Regions from separate parts of the Aminobacter sp. 01T433 genome, predicted to be linked through region 2. Evidence: predicted binding sites of a transcription regulator. Region 2 holds the regulator's gene; each other region holds the start of a gene.
What was found. The regulator HrcA, encoded in region 2, represses chaperone genes, less so after heat shock. The targets are predictions, from matches to a motif close to GTTAGCACTCNCNNNNNGNGAGTGCTAAC.
Positions count from the first base shown of each region.

Region 1: a site for HrcA is predicted at 2,197-2,225, ahead of groES (co-chaperone GroES). Genes of this name have one in related genera too.
Region 3: a site for HrcA is predicted at 1,852-1,880, ahead of AC1DLV_RS23750 (co-chaperone GroES). Genes of this name have one in related genera too.
Region 4: a site for HrcA is predicted at 2,235-2,263, ahead of AC1DLV_RS21045 (co-chaperone GroES). Genes of this name have one in related genera too.

Region 1 covers NZ_JBFTPR010000003.1:241,857-246,769, forward strand. Annotated here, with positions in the region: gene AC1DLV_RS06420 (HlyD family secretion protein) at 1-878, opposite strand, end outside; gene AC1DLV_RS06425 (MarR family winged helix-turn-helix transcriptional regulator) at 875-1,354, opposite strand; gene AC1DLV_RS06430 (DsbA family protein) at 1,491-2,123, shown strand; gene groES (co-chaperone GroES) at 2,283-2,579, shown strand; gene groL (chaperonin GroEL) at 2,642-4,294, shown strand; gene AC1DLV_RS06445 (DeoR/GlpR family DNA-binding transcription regulator) at 4,385-4,913, opposite strand, start outside.
Region 2 covers NZ_JBFTPR010000001.1:239,847-244,759, reverse strand. Annotated here, with positions in the region: gene AC1DLV_RS01240 (hypothetical protein) at 215-1,507, shown strand; gene AC1DLV_RS01235 (hypothetical protein) at 1,551-1,748, opposite strand; gene hrcA (heat-inducible transcriptional repressor HrcA) at 1,781-2,851, opposite strand; gene rph (ribonuclease PH) at 3,002-3,718, shown strand; gene AC1DLV_RS01220 (VOC family protein) at 3,729-4,139, shown strand; gene rdgB (RdgB/HAM1 family non-canonical purine NTP pyrophosphatase) at 4,139-4,786, shown strand; gene hemW (radical SAM family heme chaperone HemW) at 4,786-4,913, shown strand, end outside.
Region 3 covers NZ_JBFTPR010000016.1:105,002-109,914, forward strand. Annotated here, with positions in the region: gene groL (chaperonin GroEL) at 1-1,443, opposite strand, end outside; gene AC1DLV_RS23750 (co-chaperone GroES) at 1,484-1,798, opposite strand; gene mprF (bifunctional lysylphosphatidylglycerol flippase/synthetase MprF) at 2,225-4,834, shown strand; gene AC1DLV_RS23760 (AcvB/VirJ family lysyl-phosphatidylglycerol hydrolase) at 4,869-4,913, shown strand, end outside.
Region 4 covers NZ_JBFTPR010000013.1:28,386-33,298, forward strand. Annotated here, with positions in the region: partial or broken gene AC1DLV_RS21035 (hypothetical protein) at 1-120, opposite strand, end outside; gene groL (chaperonin GroEL) at 191-1,825, opposite strand; gene AC1DLV_RS21045 (co-chaperone GroES) at 1,866-2,180, opposite strand; gene AC1DLV_RS21050 (hypothetical protein) at 2,696-2,956, shown strand; gene AC1DLV_RS21055 (hypothetical protein) at 2,953-3,228, shown strand; gene AC1DLV_RS21060 (hypothetical protein) at 3,389-3,625, shown strand; gene AC1DLV_RS21065 (hypothetical protein) at 3,622-3,948, shown strand; gene AC1DLV_RS21070 (DUF1488 family protein) at 3,945-4,220, shown strand; gene AC1DLV_RS21075 (hypothetical protein) at 4,237-4,482, shown strand; gene AC1DLV_RS21080 (hypothetical protein) at 4,501-4,887, opposite strand.

The DNA.
Region 1 (4,913 bases), on a different contig from region 2:
TCGGCTTCCTGGCCGGGCTTCATATGAGTGAGCTGCGTTTCCTTGAAATTCGCCTCGACCCAGGTGTCGCCGGTCTCGACCAGGCTGAACAGCGCAGTACCTGCACTCACGAACTGGCCGACCTTGAAGGATGCGGCCTGCGAGACCACGCCATCGGCAGGGGCGCGAACCGACGTCTGCGCCAGGTTGAAGGCTGCGTTGTCACGCGCAGCGAGTGCCGCCAGCACTGTCGGGTGCTTGTCGGTCTCAATGTCGGGATTGCCACCGAGTGCTGCCTTGGCGCTGACGATGCCCTGCACGGCAGCGCTGTGCTGCTGCCGGGCCTTGTCGAGTTCCATGCGGGCCTCGTCCAGCGAAGACTTGGTATTCACGCCCTTGGTGACCAGATCATTGCTGCGGTCGAACTGCGCCTGGGCATAATCTAGCCCGCTGGCCGCGACCCGCTCCTGAGCGACTGCCTGGCTGTAGGCGGCGCGAAGCTGCTCGACGTTGAGACGTGCACCGGCGAGCGCGGCATCGGCCTGCGCCAAAGCGATCCTGTAGGGCTCGGGATCAACCTCGAACAGCAGGTCGCCGGCCTTCACCGTGGTGTTGTCGGCAACATCAACCTTGATGATGCGGCCAGCCGCCTCCGAGGCGATGATCGCCCTGGCCTGGCGCAGATTGGCGTTTTCGGTTTCCTGGTAGCGGCCGCCGGTCACGTAGAAATAACCGCCGCCGACAACCAGGGCCAGCGGCAACACCGCCATCAGCACAAAGCGCCCACGCTTCTTGGGAGCCGGCGCTGGTGCCGCCAATGCGGGTTGAAGCTGGGCTGCCGCAGGGCTCTCGAGTTCGAGCTTTGCGCTGTTTTCGTTCACTTTCGCCACCGCGTTCATTTTGTCGTCTCTCTCAAACAATTCACATTGGCGGGTTCGCCCGCGGAAAGGTTGTCGACTATGGTGCGCAGGCCATGGACCGTGGCGAGCCGCTCTTCGGGAGAAAGTCCGTCCAGCGCCCGCTCATAGACCTCGCCGGCAACTGCCTTGACCTCGGAAAAGGCCTCAAGCGCCTTGTCGGTCGGGAAGATCATGCGCACACGCCTATCCGCATTACCTTGACGGCGTTCGATCCAGCCGCCCTCCTCCATCCGGTCCAGCAGTCGCGACACGCTGATCGGCTCGATTTCGAGAAGCTCGGCAAGACGCGCCTGCGCCACACCCTCTTCCTTGACCAGCCTGACAAGCAGTCGCCACTGCGCCGCCGACAGCCCAAATTCGCTACCGCGCTGCTCAAAGTTGCGACGCATCAGCCGCGCCGCGTCGTGGATGAGGAAGCCCAGCCTTTCGATGCCTTCATTTTTCATGAGCGGCATATATTATAAGCATGCTCACCATTCAAGCGGGGATTTTGCACCGCACCATGATTTTACGTTCACACTGTTGTGCGCTCACGCGACGATCAGGCCGCTGTCAATCATGGTCGCTCATCGTTTAGGAAAGGCCCCAGACGTGAACAGGATCGATTGCATGCAGGACCGGTCGCCAAACAGGCGTCATATTCTCAAGGGCATTGCTGGGCTGAGCGTGATGGCGCCCATGCCGCTTTGGGCCAATCCAATGCCGAGCGTGGACGAAGTGGCCTTCGATCCTGATATACCGGTGCTCGGCAATCCGGACGGCAACGTCACCGTGGTCGAATTCACCGACTACCAGTGCCCCTACTGCAAGGTGAGTTTCATCGAACTCTCAAAGGTCATGGCTGAGGACGGCAACATCCGTGTTCTCTTGCGCGACTGGCCAATCTTCGGCGAAGTATCGCGCAACGCGGCTTTGCTGACGCTGGCTTCCCACAGCCAGGGTCGCTACGCCGACGCCGTGCGCACGTTGATGACCACGCATGAGCGCCTGACGTTTCGCAGCACCGCCGACCTTCTGGGTGATATCGGCGTCGATGTCGCGCAAGCCCGCGGCGAGCTCGACTCACGTCGAGACACCTTCGTGGGCCTGCTTGCGCGCAGCCACGCCCAGGCCACAGCCTTCCAGCTCCGGGGCACGCCCGGCTTCCTTATCGGCAAGGCTTTGTACAAGCGCGGCATGACGGCTGACGACTTCCGCAAAGCCATCGCCCAGGCACGGGCATAAACCCACGAATCTCGCTGTCATGTGGATGTCGTTCCCTTGACAGTAAAAGGGCGACGGCCTATCTCACCGGCACGTTAGCACTCTCCTGAAGTGAGTGCTAACCAAGTCCGGCCAGCCCGGACCGAGGAACGTTCTCAACAGTTCACCGAGGAAATTCAAATGACAAAGTCGAAGTTCCGCCCGCTGCATGACCGCGTGGTTGTTCGCCGCGTCGAATCCGAGTCCAAGACCGCAGGCGGCATCATCATCCCCGATACGGCCAAGGAAAAGCCGCAGGAAGGCGAAATCGTCGCCGTCGGTTCCGGTGCCCGCGACGAAGCTGGCAAGATCATTGCGCTGGACGTCAAGGAGGGCGACCGCGTCCTGTTCGGCAAGTGGTCCGGCACCGAAGTGAAGCTCAATGGCGAAGACCTTCTGATCATGAAGGAATCCGACATCATGGGCATCATCGGCTGAACCGTCGAAGTTAGTTCGCAACCACACCAGAAGTAACGGGCATTCAGCCCAGGAGCTAAAACATGGCTGCTAAACACGTAGTATTTTCCCGCGACGCCCGTGAGCGCATGCTGCGCGGCGTCAACATCCTCGCCGACGCCGTGAAGGTCACGCTCGGCCCCAAGGGCCGCAACGTCGTCATCGACAAGTCGTTCGGCGCCCCGCGCATCACCAAGGACGGCGTTTCCGTCGCCAAGGAAATCGAGCTTGAAGACAAGTTCGAGAACATGGGCGCGCAGATGGTCCGCGAAGTTGCTTCGAAGACCAACGACAAGGCCGGCGACGGCACCACGACCGCGACCGTTCTCGCACAGGCTATCGTCCAGGAAGGCCACAAGGCCGTTGCCGCTGGCATGAACCCGATGGACCTGAAGCGCGGCATCGACCTGGCTGTCGGCGAAGTCGTCGCACACCTCGTCAAGAGCGCCAAGAAGATCAAGACCTCCGAGGAAGTCGCCCAGGTCGGCACGATTTCGGCCAACGGCGAAGCCTCGATCGGCCAGATGATCGCGGAAGCGATGCAGAAGGTCGGCAACGAGGGCGTCATCACCGTCGAGGAAGCCAAGACCGCCGAGACCGAACTCGAAGTCGTCGAAGGCATGCAGTTCGACCGCGGCTACCTCTCGCCCTATTTCGTCACCAACCCCGACAAGATGATTGCCGAGCTGGAAGACGCCTACATTCTTCTCCACGAGAAGAAGCTCGGCAACCTGCAGGCCATGCTGCCGATCCTCGAGGCTGTCGTTCAGACCTCGAAGCCGCTCGTCATCATCTCCGAGGACGTCGAAGGCGAAGCTCTTGCAACGCTGGTCGTCAACAAGCTGCGTGGCGGCCTGAAGATCGCTGCCGTCAAGGCACCGGGCTTCGGTGATCGCCGCAAGGCCATGCTGGAAGACATCGCCATCCTCACCGGTGGCCAGGTCATCTCCGAAGACCTCGGCATCAAGCTCGAGAACGTCACGCTGGACATGCTCGGCCGCGCCAAGAAGGTGTCGATCTCCAAGGAGAACACCACCATCATCGACGGCGCCGGCAAGAAGCCTGAGATCGAAGGCCGCGTCGGCCAGATCAAGCAGCAGATCGAAGAGACCACGTCGGACTACGACAAGGAGAAGCTGCAGGAACGTCTGGCGAAGCTCGCCGGCGGTGTTGCCGTGATCCGCGTCGGCGGTGCGACCGAAGTGGAAGTCAAGGAAAAGAAGGACCGCGTCGATGACGCGCTGAACGCAACCCGCGCTGCCGTCGAAGAAGGCATCGTGGCTGGCGGCGGCGTCGCTCTCCTGCGCGCCACCCAGGCGATCACTGCCACCGGCATCAACGCCGATCAGGCTGCAGGCATCAGCATCGTCCGTCGCGCTCTGCAGGCTCCGGCCCGCCAGATCGCTTCGAACGCAGGTGCTGAAGCCTCGATCGTCGCCGGCAAGATCCTTGACAACAAGGGCGCTACCTTCGGCTACAACGCCGCGACCGACGAGTATGGCGACATGATCGCCATGGGCATCGTCGACCCGGTCAAGGTCGTCCGCACCGCACTTCAGGACGCAGCCTCGGTTGCCGGCCTGCTCGTCACCACCGAAGCCATGATCGCCGAAGCTCCGAAGAAGGAATCGGCTGGCGGCGGCGGCATGCCTGGCGGCATGGGCGGCATGGGCGGTATGGGCGGCATGGATTTCTAATCCAGCCACCTGGCTCAAGCTTACGGAAAGGGCGCCTTCGGGCGCCCTTTTTCGTTGCGCGGCGCGCTTCCTTGCGACCTACGCGGTTGATCAATACTCGGCGCGCATGACCGAGACGCCAGTTTGAGAGAACGCCGCGACACGGTCATGCGCGGCCTTGCCGTCGACGATCAATGTAGCGATGTCATCGAGACCGCCAACCTGGAATGGCGACACGGCACCTACCTTGTCGCTTGTCGCAAGCACGACCGTTTCGGCGGAGCAGGATACCAGCTGCCGCTTGATCGCCGCCTCCTCCATATCGCCCGTGGTCAACCCTTCCGTCACATGGACGCCGGTGACGCCGAGGAAAAACAGATCGGCACGGATGCGCGATATCGCCTCGGCCGCCAATGCTCCAACCGCCACCATCGAGTGGCGGTACAGTTTTCCGCCGATGATCACCGCCTCCACCTGCGGTTTGTCCTCAAGTGCTACCGCGATGGTCGGGCTGTGGGTGATTGCCGTGAAGCTGGCCGCAACCGGGAGGTGGCGGATGATCTCCAGGTTCGACGTACCGCCATCGAACACCACCGTCATGCCATCCCTGATCATCGCCGCCCCTGCCTTGCCCAGCGCC
Region 2 (4,913 bases):
TTTCTCCCTGTGCACATAGTCTCTTTTTCAGAAAACCGGTTCCACGGCCCGCCGTAACCTTCGGCTGGGATCATGTTCAAGTTGCTAATGTATTAGCCACAAGTACAACCGAGTTTTCGCAAGTCGATAGCGGTTTATTTTTCCTTAGCTTTTTCCAGCGACAGTTGTCTCGAAGATTTCATGCCGCTTCGCCGGATCGCCTGGGAATGCACAGATGCTGAAAATTCATTCGCCGACCATTTCCTATACCTCCGTCTCGGTAAAACTTCTTCAGCAGGCGAATTCAGGCGATGGGCAACAGCCCGGCGCGGCAGGCAAGAACCAGCTGCTGCCCGGCGTCAAGAACTCTCCGAGCGCCGCCGCGTCCGCCATCATGCGCATCTTGTTGCAGGCTGAAGGTTTGAAAGCCTCGGTGACTGCGACCGGCGACGCCGTTGGCATGGAAGTCGAACATTATGATTTCCGCGAGGCTATGGGGAACAACATTACTCAGGTCAGGGCATCCGGCTCCGGTAACCTTGGCGTGTCGGTCAGTTCGTCCAACGAGGACTATATCTCCGTTGGCAGCGCCGACGGCGACGATGTCATCCAGGTCCTCGGATCCCGCATCATGGGCGTTGCTGGAGAGAAGGGCAACGACAACATCATCGTCTTCGCACGTTCCGCCAGCAGATCGGATAGAAATTTTGACCACTCCGTATGGGGCGTCGACGGCGGCGAGGGCAACGACACCATCGCCGTCTTAAGCCGAGGCAGCGTGGATGTTACGAACGGCGGTGACGGCGACGACAAGCTCGTCATTGTAAGCCAAGGCGATGTGGATCGCACGAGCGGCGGTGCTGGCCGCGACAACGTTGCGATCACGACAACAGGCTCCATTTGGCACGCTGAAGGCGGCGAAGATGCCGATACCATCAAGATCGCTGCCGCCGGCAGGGTCGATAGTATCTATGGCGACGAGGGCAACGATACGATCGCAATCGCTGCGCGCAGCGTTTCCGGTGTTCACGGCGGGACTGGCGATGACGTCATGAACATATCCGCCGACAGCGCAGACAGGATCACCGGCGGCGAAGGCAACGATACCATCCGTGTCACCGCCAAATGGGAGGCGTCAGCGAACGGGGGCGACGGCAATGACGTCTTGCAGTTGTCCGGCTCCAGCGTCGGTGCGACGGGCGGCAAGGGCGACGACCTGATCAAAATCGACAGCACGGCTGGCCGCGCGGCACTTCTGCACGTCGCGGAAGGCGACGGCAACGACACCGTCGAGACGAACGCACCGCTGAGCATCCACCGCTTCAGCGAAGATGGTGCACGCAGGTCAAATCTCGACCTCGGCACGGCGACGCTTGCGCGCAATGACGACGGCACGGTCACCGTCAGGTTCGAGGGCAGCAACGACAGCATCACCGTCAAGTTCACAGGTGCCATGGCCGGCCGCGAGATCGTCGCGAAGGTCGAAAACGGTGCGCTTGTGATCGGCCCAGCCAGCAGCGAAGCCTAGTGAACGGCTAGGCCAGTCCGCGGTCAGACAATGCCACGGCGTATCAGGCGCCTGCTTTGTAGAAATCCTCGTCGAGACGCTTTTCCAGTTCGACGAGGTCGGCGGGCACCGGCAAGCCTTGCGCCCGCAATTCGGCCAGCTTCTCGCGCAGGCGCTCGTGCAGTTCGTGTTCGTCTTCGGGCTGGTTAACCATCTCCTGCAAGAGGACCGCAATCTCGGCCTTGATCTGTTCGAATGCCATTGCATCCTCCTGAGTATGACTGGGCGATTATCTCACCTGAGCATGCGCGAGATCAACTGCGCCGTATAGTCGACCATCGGCACGATGCGCGCATAATTGAGCCTTGTCGGGCCGATGACGCCGAGCGCGCCGACAACACGGGCATCCTTGTCGCGATAAGGGGCCACGACCAGCGACGAACCGGAGAGCGAAAACAGCCGGTTTTCCGATCCGATGAAGATACGCACGCCCGAGCCTTCCTCGGCGAGGTCGAGAAGCTGGATCAACCCGTCCTGGGTTTCCATGTCCTCGAACAGATGCTTGAGCAGCTCGATGTCGGCCTGGGCGGTGACGTTTTCGAGCAAATTGGCGCGCCCGCGCACGATCAGCCGCGACGGCAGGCCGCTTTCGGCTCCGGCCCAGACGGCAAGGCCCTTTTCGACGAGATCCTGCGACAGCGTATCGAGGGCTGCCTTGGTCTCGTCCTTGATGCGGGCGATCTCGATCCGGGCCTCGGCCAAGGTGCGGCCACGGATATGGGCGTTGAGGAAGTTGGACGCCTCGTGAAGCTGGGAGACGGTGACGCCGAGCGGCAGCTCGACGACGCGGTTTTCGACATCGCCATTTTGCGACACCAGCACGGCGAGAGCTTTTGTCGGTTCGAGCTGGATGAACTCGATATGCTTGAGGGCGACCTCGTTCTTGGCAGCGAGCACCAGGCCCGCACCGCGCGACATGCCCGACAGCATCTGGCTCGCCTCGGTCAGCATGTGCTCCAGCGAAGCACCCTCGCCCGAGGCCTTGACCTGGGCCTCGATGGTGCGGCGCTCCTCGTCGGAGAGGTCGCCGAGTTCCATGAAGGCGTCGACGAAAAAGCGCAGGCCCTTTTGGGTCGGTAGGCGGCCGGCGGAGATATGCGGCGCAAAGACGAGACCGAGATGCTCCAGGTCGCTCATCACATTGCGCACGGTTGCCGGCGACAGCGACGAAGGCAGCATGCGCGACAGGTTGCGCGAGCCGACCGGCTCGCCATCCCTGAGATAGGAATCGACGATGCGCCGAAAGATGTCGCGCGAGCGCATGTCGAGCGATTGCAGCGTGGGATCGGGTACCGCTTTGGTCATCTGCTTCATGGACTCCGTCCAAAATGATATAGACCGCACGGCAGCGAACACAACAGCTCCAGCAGCGGAACCGGTTTTCCTTTGCGCTGGTCCTGCCATGGAGCTACAAGCCGGCAACAATTTTCCGATTTCGCCAGAGAAAGTAGCCGTATGCGCCCCTCCAAACGCCAATTCGACGAAATGCGCGCCATCTCCTTCGAACGCAACGTGTCCAAGCACGCCGAAGGCTCGTGCCTGGTGAAGTTCGGCGACACCCATGTGCTTTGCACGGCGAGCCTGGAAGAAAAGGTGCCGGGCTGGATGCGCAATTCCGGCAAGGGCTGGGTCACAGCCGAATACGGCATGCTGCCGCGCTCGACCGGCGAACGCATGCGCCGCGAGGCTTCGGCCGGCAAGCAGGGCGGCCGCACGCAGGAAATCCAGCGGCTGATCGGCCGCAGCTTGCGCGCCGTGGTTGACATGGGCGCTCTCGGCGAGCGCCAGATCACCGTCGACTGCGACGTGATCCAGGCCGACGGCGGCACCCGCACGGCTTCGATCACCGGCGCCTGGATCGCGCTTCACGACTGCCTGCGCTGGATGGAAGCGCGCCAGATGGTCAGCGTCGACAAGGTGTTGAAAGATCATATCGCTGCGATCTCGTGCGGCATCCATGACGGCCAGCCGGTCATCGACCTCGACTATGTCGAAGACTCCTCGGCCGGCACCGACGCCAATTTCGTCATGACCGGCAAGGGCGGCATCGTCGAGATCCAGGGCACCGCCGAAGGCGTGCCGTTCTCGGAAGAGGAATTCCTGGCGCTGATGAGCCTCGCCCGCAAGGGCATCACCCGGCTGGTCGACCTGCAGAAGATGGCGGTGGGCTGAGGCATTCGCCATGCGGCTCTCGGCGATCCTCGAATCCGCGCTCTACGTCACCGACCTCGATGCCGCTGAGGCATTCTATGGCAAGGTGATGGGGCTGGAGCGGATCGCCAAGGTGCCGGGGCGGCATGTGTTCTTCCGCTGCGGCCAGGGCGTGCTGTTGTTGTTCAACGCCGAGGCGACGCGGCAGCCGCCGAAGCCCGATGCCAAGCTGCCGGTGCCGCCGCATGGCACAGCAGGCCCAGGGCATCTGTGCTTTGCCGCGACGGCTGAAGAAGTCGAGCAATGGAAGACAAGGCTAGAGGGCGAAGGCGTCGCCATCGAAGCCGATTTCGAGTGGCCGAATGGTGGCCGTTCCATCTATTTCCGCGATCCGTCAGGCAATTCGCTTGAAATCGCCGAGCCGAAACTATGGGGCCTTTGATGCGCAAGCTTGCCGACAACGAGATCGTGATCGCCAGCCACAATGCCGGCAAGCTGCGCGAATTCGCCGACCTGATGGCGCCGTTCGGCATCGCCGCCAAATCGGCCAAGGAATACGGCCTGCCCGAACCCGACGAGACCGGCACGACCTTCGAGGAAAACGCCTACATCAAGGCGCTGGCGGCGGCGACCGCCACAGGCCTTCCGGCGATGTCGGACGATTCCGGGCTGGTGGTTGACGCGCTCGACGGCGCGCCGGGTGTCTACACCGCCAACTGGGCCGAAAAGCCCGACGGCACGCGCGACTTCGCCATGGCGATGCAGCGCACCGAAGACGCCATGCAGGAGCGTGGCGCCAAGGTGGCCGACCAACGCACCGGCCGCTTCGTCGCGGTGATCTGCCTGGCCTGGCCGGACGGGCACGCCGAATATTTCCGTGGCGAGGCCGAGGGCAATCTCGTGTGGCCGCCGCGCGGCGAAAAGGGTTTCGGCTACGACCCGGTGTTTTTGCCTGAAGGTTTCGACAAGACCTTTGGCGAAATGAGTGCTGAGGAAAAGCATGGCTGGAAGCCCGGCCAGGCTGACGCGCTTTCACACCGCGCCCGCGCCTTCCAGAAATTCGCCCGCGCTATGCTCGGTTCGGCCTGATGGGCGTTACGTCGCTCAGCCGCGACCCCGGCTTCGGCGTCTATGTGCACTGGCCGTTTTGCGCGGCCAAATGCCCTTACTGCGACTTCAACAGCCATGTCCGCCACCAGCCGGTGGACCAGGAACG
Region 3 (4,913 bases), on a different contig from region 2:
CGCATTGAAGCCCAGATCGGCATCCTCGCTGTCCATCAGTTTGCCGACGACGACGGAGCCTTCGACACCGGCATTCTCGGCGATTTGCCGGATCGGCGCCTCGAGCGCCTTGAGCACAATCGAAATGCCAGCGGTCACATCGGCATTGGCGCCGACAAGCGTTTTCAGCACGGTCTTGGCGCGCAGCAGGGCCACGCCGCCGCCGGCAACAATGCCTTCTTCAACGGCAGCCCGGGTGGCGTTCAGCGCGTCGTCGATGCGGTCCTTCTTTTCCTTGACCTCGGTCTCGGTCGCGCCGCCGACACGGATGACGGCAACGCCGCCGGCGAGCTTGGCCAGGCGTTCCTGCAGCTTTTCCTTGTCGTAGTCGGAAGTGGTTTCTTCGATCTGCATCTTCAACTGCGCGACCCGCGCGGCAATGCCCGCCTTGTCGCCGGAGCCGTCGATGATCGTGGTCGTGTCCTTGTCGATGAGCACGCGCTTTGCCCGGCCGAGCATGTCGATGGTGACATTTTCGAGCTTGATACCGAGATCCTCCGAGACCATTTGGCCGGCGGTCAGGATCGCGATGTCTTCCAGCATCGCCTTGCGGCGGTCGCCGAAGCCTGGCGCCTTGACGGCGGCGACCTTCAGACCGCCACGCAGCTTGTTGACGACAAGCGTTGCAAGCGCTTCGCCTTCGACGTCCTCGGCAATGATCAAAAGCGGCTTGCCGCTTTGCACCACGGCCTCCAGGATCGGCAGTATCGCCTGGAGATTGCCGAGCTTCTTTTCGTGAATGAGGATGTAGGGGTCCTCCAGCTCGGCACGCATCTTGTCGGTGTTGGTGACGAAATAGGGGCTGAGGTAGCCACGGTCGAACTGCATTCCCTCTACGACGTCGAGTTCGGTCTCGGCGGTCTTGGCTTCCTCGACAGTGATGACGCCTTCATTGCCGACCTTTTCCATCGCCTTGGCGATCATGTCACCGACGGTGGCGTCGCCGTTGGCGGCGATCGTGCCGACCTGGGCGATCTCGTCGGACGACTTGACCTTCTTGGAGCGCGCTTGGACGTCCTTGACGACGGCCGCGACCGCAAGGTCGATGCCGCGCTTGAGATCCATCGGGTTCATGCCGGCTGCAACCAGCTTGGCGCCCTCACGCAGGATGGAGGCGGCGAGCACGGTTGCGGTGGTGGTGCCGTCACCGGCGAGGTCGTTGGTCTTCGAGGCCACTTCGCGCACCATCTGCGCGCCCATGTTCTCGAATTTGTCTGAAAGCTCGATCTCCTTGGCGACGGTGACGCCGTCTTTGGTGATGCGCGGCGGGCCATAGGCGCGATCGATGATGACATTGCGGCCTTTCGGGCCGAGCGTCACCTTGACGGCGTTGTTGAGGAGTTCGACGCCGCGCAGCATGCGGTCGCGGGCATCGGTGGAGAATTTGATTTCCTTGGCAGACATGATTTTTCGTCCAGTTCGTTCTTGAGACCGCGGAGCCTGATCAGGCCGCTTTTTTGGCCGCTTCGCTATTGTCGACGATGCCCATGATGTCGGTCTCCTTCATGATCAGGAGATCGGCGCCGTCGATCTTGACCTCGATGCCCGACCATTTGCCGAACAGCACGGTGTCGCCTGCCTTGACGTCAAGCGGGATCAGCTTGCCGCTTTCGTCGCGCGAGCCCGGTCCTACTGCAACCACTTCGCCCTGCTGGGGCTTTTCCTTGGCATTGTCGGGAATGATGATGCCACCTTTGGATTTGAGATCGCCTTCGGCGCGTCGGATAACGACGCGGTCGTGAAGTGGTCGGAATTTCATGGGGATTCTTTCTGCAGTCGGCGCGTAGGGGACCGCATTCCCTGTGTACACCTTTTGGCACTCGAATAACAGGAGTGCTAAAAATAATTCTGCGCTGCATTGAAGTATTCAAAAAAAGAGGAGCGCGTTATTTTTCTGAGAAATCATGCAAAGATAAACAGGTATGAAAAAGTTGATTTCATCACGATAAAGGTGACTTAAAAATATTTATAGAAAATTCTTCAGCGATACGAGTAGAATTGCAAACCTTCTGGAGGGCGCCATGCACCAGCCAGAAACCCGCCCCATTACCTCGCAGCGGAACATGACGAAGAGTTAAGGTTCGCGGTTGATTGCAGGGTGAAATCCGCCGCAGAATTGCCCTTATCGCGTCGCCTCTTCGCGCCTCGCCGACGCGTTCCGCGCAGCGAATTGAATGGCGACAGCATGGACAAGCTTACGACCGAAGATCTCGACATGCAGCCGGAGCGCGGCAAGCTGTTCTCTTGGCAACGTCGATCGGCCGTCGCCCTGCCGCTTGCTGGCGTCGCCGTCGCGATCTTTGCATTTTGGGTGCTGAGCCAGCACATCAATGCGATTTCGCTCGCGGAAATTCAGGATGATCTGCGCAGCTTCCCGCTTGAACCGCTGTTGCTGGCGGTCTTGTTCACCATCATCAGCTTCGCTGCTGTCGCGTTCTATGACGTCGTGGCCGTCGAAACGATTGCCCCTGGCCGCATCCCGCGTCGCGTGTCCGTGCTTGCTGGTGCCGCCGGCTACGCGATCTCCAACGCGCTTGGTTTTTCGCTGCTGACGGGCGGTGCGCTGCGCTACCGCGTCTATGCCGCCCAAGGCATCGAACTTGCCGATATCGGCCGCATCGTGGGCACCTCGTGGTTTGCGATCTGGTTTGCCTTCGCCATCATGGCAGCGATCGCGATGGTCGCCGAACCGGGCCAGATCCCATGGCTCGCGACGCTCGGGCCCGAACTGGATCTCGCCATCGGCGTCGTCGTCCTGCTTGGCATCGCCGTGCTCGTCGTCTGGCTATCGCGTGGCGAGCGAACCCTGGGGTTCGGCCGGATTTCGCTCCGGCTGCCGTCCTCGCGCGGCGCACTGGTGCAGATCGCAGCCGGGCTTATCGATCTGGCCGCTGCTGCTGCCTGCCTCTATGTGCTGCTTCCGGCGGGCAGTGTGGGAAGTTTCTCGGCCTTCATCCTCGTCTATGTCGTTGCCGTTATCCTCGGCATCGTCAGCCATGCGCCGGGCGGCATCGGCGCCTTTGAAGCTACAATCATCGCGGGCCTCGGTCTGGGCAACAATTCCGAAGCCCTTGCTGGACTGGTTGCCTACCGTATCGTCTACACGCTGCTGCCCTTTGCCGTTGCGGTGCTCGGCCTGGTCATCTCCGAAATCCACCGCCACCGTCACCGCCTCGCCGGTCCTGTCGGTGCCGCCTCGTTGCTGCTCGAGCCGCTGATTCCGCCGCTTTCGGCCGGCATCGCCTTCATCGGCGCGATGGTGATCCTGATTTCAGCACTGACGCCAAGCCTTGCCGAGCGCATCGACACATTGTCCGAATTCATCCCGCTGCCCTTCGTCGAAATGTCCCATCTCGGCGCGAGCTTCGTTGCCGTGGCGTTGCTGATCGTTGCCCGTGGACTTGTCAAAAGGCTGCGACGCGCCTGGCTAGCGGCAATGGTGCTCTTCATCAGCGGTGCCATCTTTTCCCTGGCCAAGGGCCTCGACTGGGAAGAAGCATTGGTGCTGTCGCTCATGACGTTGACACTGTTTGTCTTCCGCGACTCCTTCTACCGGCGCCCGCTGCGCAGTGACTTGCATCTCTCCTGGGGCTGGCTGGCCAGTGTCGGCACGACGATCTGCGCCTGCATATGGCTCGGCTTTTTCGCCTTCCGCCACGTCGAATACAGTAGTCAGCTCTGGTGGGAGTTCGCCTTCAACGGCGATGCCCCTCGCATGCTGCGTGCCAGCGTGGTCCTTGTCACGCTGCTTCTTGTTGTGCTTGCCGACACGCTCATCAACCGCCGTGTGCTGACGCTCGCGCCACTGGGAGGAGTGCCCGAAAGCGTGCCGGCGCTGGTCGCCGGGGCCCCGTCGACGGCGGCGGCATTGGCCCTGCTCGGCGACAAGCGCTTTCTCGTCGCACCCGGTGGCGAGGGCTTCGTGATGTACCAGCGCTCGGGCGGCAGCCTGATCTCGATGGGAGAGCCCATCGGCACCGAAGAGGCGGTGACCGCGCTGGCATGGGACTTCCACGAACTCGCCGACCGCTCGGGCCTGCGCACAGTGTTCTACGAAGTAGGCCCGCAGCGCCTGCCGATGTTCCTCGACATGGGGCTGGTCGCCTTGAAGCTTGGCGAGGTGGCGCGCGTCGATCTCGCCGAGTTCACGCTTGAAGGCGCCAAGCGTCAGCCGCTGCGCTATGCCGACCGCCGCGCGGAGAAGGATGGCCTGACTTTCGAGATCGTTGCGAAGGCGGACGTGCCTGGCATTATTGATCAGTTGCGGGCGGTCTCCGACGAATGGCTGCGGCTGAAATCTGGTAGCGAAAAACGCTTTTCGCTCGGCTTTTTCGATGCCGAGTATCTGAGCCAGTTCGACGTCGCGGTGCTGAAGCGCGGCGATCGCATTGTCGCCTTCGCCAATTTGTGGCGGAGCGGCGAGCGCAACGAGGTTGCCGTTGATCTGATGCGCTACCGGCAGGACGACTGCAAGGTCATGATGGATGCCCTTTTCACCAAGATCATGATGGTGGCGAAGGCCGAGGGCTATCGCTGGTTCAATCTCGGGGTCGCGCCCTTGTCCGGGCTGACCGACCACCGCGTCGCCTCGCGCTGGAACCGTTTCGGGTCGCTGATGTACCAGAAGGGCCAGAACCTCTATCGTTTCGACGGCCTGCGTGCCTTCAAGGACAAGTTCGATCCGGTGTGGACCGCCAACTACCTCATCTGCCCGCCAGCGCTTGATACACCCAAGGCACTTCTCGACGTCACCACCCTGATCAGTGGCCGGCCTCTCATAGGCAAGCGCAAATAGGCGGCAAAATGTTCATTTCATGCGGGGCTTTGTTATGAAAAAGCGTCTGATCCTGATTGGCATCGCGGGCATTGCCGCT
Region 4 (4,913 bases), on a different contig from region 2:
CCGATGATCATGGTGGCGACGGCGGTGCCGACGCATGTCCACGCGAGCGTCGATTTTGGACGGCTGGTAGTTTTCCCATCGTGCGGCGACGGACTGCTTTTGGTTGGTCTGCATAGCCATGGAAATGCTCCTTGTTGAAAGGTGGGCAGTCACATCTGGCCGCGTGGCGGCCGGATGGTTTAGGCGTCGCTTAGTAACCCATTCCGCCCATACCGGCGGGGCCGCCGCCGTTGGACGCGTCTTTCGCCGGAACGTCGGCGATCATGGCTTCGGCGGTGATCAGCAGGGCTGCGATCGAGCCAGCGTCCTGCAAGGCCGTGCGCACCACCTTGGCCGGATCGACGATGCCGGCCTTGATCATGTCGACATAGGTTTCCGTCTGTGCGTTGAAGCCCAGGTTGGTATCGTCGCTGTCCATCAGTCTGCCGACGACGACGGAGCCTTCGACGCCGGCATTCTCGGCGATCTGCCGGATGGGAGCCTCGAGCGCCTTGAGCACGATCGAAATGCCCGCTGTCACATCGGCATTTGCACCGACAAGTGTTTCCAATGCCGCTTTGGCGCGCAGCAGGGCCACGCCTCCACCGGCAACGATGCCTTCTTCAACGGCAGCCCGGGTGGCATTCAGCGCATCATCGATGCGGTCCTTCTTTTCCTTGACCTCGGTCTCGGTCGCGCCGCCGACACGGATGACGGCAACGCCGCCAGCGAGTTTGGCCAGGCGCTCCTGCAGCTTTTCCTTGTCGTAGTCCGAGGTGGTTTCTTCGATCTGCATCTTCAGCTGCGCGATCCGCGCCGCAATGCCGGCCTTGTCGCCGGAGCCGTCGATGATGGTGGTCGTATCCTTGTCAATAAGCACGCGCTTTGCCCTGCCGAGCATGTCGATGGTGACATTTTCGAGCTTGATACCGAGATCCTCTGAGATCATTTGGCCGGCGGTCAGGATCGCGATGTCTTCCAGCATCGCCTTGCGGCGGTCGCCGAAGCCCGGCGCCTTGACGGCGGCGACCTTCAGACCGCCACGCAGCTTGTTGACGACAAGCGTTGCCAGCGCTTCGCCTTCAACGTCCTCGGAAATGATCAGCAGTGGCTTGCCGGTCTGCACCACGGCTTCGAGGATCGGCAGCATCGCTTGCAGATTGCCAAGCTTCTTTTCGTGAATGAGGATGTAGGGGTCCTCCAGCTCGGCACGCATCTTGTCGGTGTTGGTGACGAAATAGGGGCTGAGGTAGCCACGGTCGAACTGCATTCCCTCGACGACGTCGAGTTCGGTCTCGGCGGTCTTGGCCTCCTCGACGGTGATGACGCCTTCATTGCCGACCTTGTCCATCGCCTTGGCGATCATGTCGCCGACGGTTGCGTCGCCATTGGCAGCGATCGTGCCGACCTGGGCGATCTCGTCGGAAGACTTGACCTTCGTGGAGCGCGCCTGGACGTCCTTGACGACGGCCGCGACCGCAAGGTCGATGCCGCGCTTGAGATCCATCGGGTTCATGCCGGCTGCAACCAGCTTGGCGCCCTCGCGCAGGATGGAGGCGGCGAGCACGGTTGCTGTGGTTGTACCATCGCCGGCGAGATCGTTGGTCTTAGAGGCCACTTCGCGCACCATCTGCGCGCCCATGTTCTCGAACTTGTCGGAAAGCTCGATCTCCTTGGCGACGGTGACGCCGTCTTTGGTGATGCGCGGCGGGCCATAGGCGCGATCGATGATGACATTGCGGCCTTTCGGGCCAAGTGTCACCTTGACGGCGTTGTTGAGCAGCTCGACGCCGCGCAGCATGCGGTCGCGGGCATCGGTGGAAAATTTGATTTCCTTGGCAGACATGATTTTTCGTCCAGTTCGTTCTTGAGACCGCACAGCCTGATCAGGCCGCTTTTTTGGCCGCTTCGCTATTGTCGACGATGCCCATGATGTCGGTCTCCTTCATGATCAGGAGATCGGCACCGTCGATCTTGACCTCGGTACCCGACCATTTGCCGAACAGCACGGTGTCGCCTGCCTTGACGTCAAGCGGTATCAGCTTGCCGCTTTCGTCGCGCGAGCCCGGTCCTACTGCAACCACTTCGCCCTGCTGCGGCTTTTCCTTGGCATTGTCGGGAATGATGATGCCGCCTTTGGATATGAGGTCGCCTTCGGCGCGTCGGATAACGACGCGGTCGTGAAGTGGTCGGAATTTCATAGAGGTTCTTTCTGCAGTCGGCGCGTAGGGCGGCCGCGTCATATATGTGGCGTCATTGGCACTCGATTGATAGGAGTGCCAGAAATAATTACCGGCCATGTCTGAAATTGTTTCAAAATATAACGTAGTGGCGATAGTAAAAATTATTGCCCATTCGAATGGAAAATAGATTGGAAGCGGATTTCAATGTTTAAGATATAAAGATAAAGATTTGTTTCCCTCGCAAGAAATTAATATTTCATATTGAAAAAATTCCGGCAATGGCGTATATGTTGAACTCGTTGATTTGGCCGACTTGGCTTTTCGCGGTGTCAGAGACCCTGGACCCGCCATTCTCCACCGAATTCTCGACAGCGAATACAGGGTGCCGATCCGGCAGTCCTGTCGCTCGGCCAGAACCTGAATGAAGCCTGACGCTGACCACGGATGTACTGGCAGCGCGTGCGACATTCCGGTCCGGGCCGGAACGATGCAGGGAGTGCGCATCCCGCGCCATCCTTGCGGAGAACGCAACCATGACCAGTCGCACCACACAATCCGTCGCCCGCTTTACATCCGCGTTTTCGCTCGCGGGTCTCGATGCGCCGCAATCGGCCGGAGACTACCGGATCGACAGCGACGAAGACTCAATCGAGGGCATCTCCCGGCTAGCTTGGCTGCGGACCAGTACCTTCATCCATTTGCCGGCGATCGCTGTGCAGGGCACGAAGCAACAGATGGTACCGATCGATCCGGCAGGCCTGGAAGCGGCGCTGGAAAAGGACCGACAATCATGACCGCGACATACATCATGCGAGGCAACCGTCCGACCCGGCGTGACCCGGCAACTCATCGCTTCGCGGTGGGGCAGACCGTCCCTGGGGCCGGCATGTCGCCTTACCGCATTACCGCCACGTTGCCGCCGAGGGAAAACTCCCCTCAGTACCGCATCCGCAACGAAGAAGAGCGCCATGAGCGCGTGACGACCGAAGACAGCATCGAGCTGATCGGCGCGTCGCTGGCCCGGAATGGCGCAGATCTCATCGAAAGGACTTTCGGCAATGGCTAAGGGCCAAAAGCGCAGCAGCCGCGAGATCAGAAAGCCCAAGCAGGCAAAGGTGAAAGCCTCACCGACGCCAGAAAGCACGTTCGGCAGCCAGATTAAGCTCGCCGCAAAAGCGGTCCCGGGCGGCAAGCGCTGACGGCCATGCTCGGGAGTCGGGCTGCAGATGAAGATCGCGATCGAATTCTATCGGACCCGCGGCAAGGATGACGCGCATGCGGTCGTGGGCCGCGAGACTAACGAAGCCGCCGATGTCGAGGGCGCGATCGAGATCGCGCGGCGCTTGTCGCAAACCCTCGATTTGCCGCAGCGACCGGATGCCATGACGATCGCCGATGCGAATGGCAGGATCCTCTATTCCGGACCTATCGATACCGACGCACTCCCTGAAGGAAGGCCATGACCATGAATGCACGCAGCAACGATGTCCAACGCAGACAGGATGCTGCCGCGATCTGCATCTGGGAAAATGAAGGCGGCGCGCCCAGCCGCGATGGTATCCATCATCAGTTCGGGCGGCGCATTGAACCGGATCGCTCTTGGACCGTCTATCATGTCTTCACCGGCATTCCGGCGATTGTCGGCGGCCAGATGATGACCGGCCTGACCCGGTCGGATGCGACGGATGGGATGATGTCCCTCAATCTTCGCAATACCGGTCGCCGCAAGGAGCGGATAAGGCTGGCCGCACTTGGGCTGAACAGCAACATAGCAGGCAACACATGACGTTAGCCTTTCTCAATCCGAGCCGCAGTTTCGATGAAGCCAAAAAGGCTGTCCGCTTCATCGGCCATGACGGCATGTTCGAAGTGCCATTCTTCATCGAGGCCGGTGCACTGGCGAAAGCGGGCGCCAAGTCAGGCAGAACGCAACTGTCAGAGGCAGAGTGCCTGACGGCCTTCGATGCGGCGCGTAGGTCGATCCACGATGTCGCACGCGAGGCCTATTCTCACGGGCGTCGCACCTACTACACCTTGACAGCCGCCGATTTCCGATAGCGGCGCGCTTGGGTGCATGACCGAGAACCGCTTCTCGGTCATGGGCGCTGGATGCGGCAGGTCAGCGCGCCTCATCGTGCATGCGAGACGTAGGCATGTCGCGCGCCAGCAGATCGCCAAGAACCCGAGACGTCTCACGCAGCATGGCTTACATCTCCTGCTTGCTCAGAGAGTGCGGCTCATTCGCCGCATCGAGAAGTTGGACGAGCAGTTCAAGGCCGCGCTGATGCAAGACCGCCATCACGGGTCACTTCCATTGTAAACATCGCCAGCAGACGGTCTAAATGAGACGGTTGCGTTCGTGGATATCTCTTGCGCGCCGGCGCGTGCCAACGGTGTCGCTGACATGCTGCCGATCAGCTTCGTCGTGTCGAGGCTTCAGGGGCTTAGAAGCCACTGACCACAGCATCAGACGTTCTGGTGCTGGGGGCTTCCCAACCGTCCCGTCCTTGTCGTCCCATCGATTAACGCTGTGCTGGCTGGCATGGCTCTCCAGCCGCCTGCGGAGGCCGTCGATGGTTTTTGTTCCACCTTGGAAGCTCTCTACCAGGAATCGTGCTGTCGCAGTTTCCCGATCGGCGTCGGGCCTGGAGCTACGTGGCCGGATTTCGGCAAGCAGGCGTCCGATCATGTTCATGTTTTCGGATGTCAGATAGTTGGAAGACATGGCGTCCTCCTTTCGATTGGGGCTAG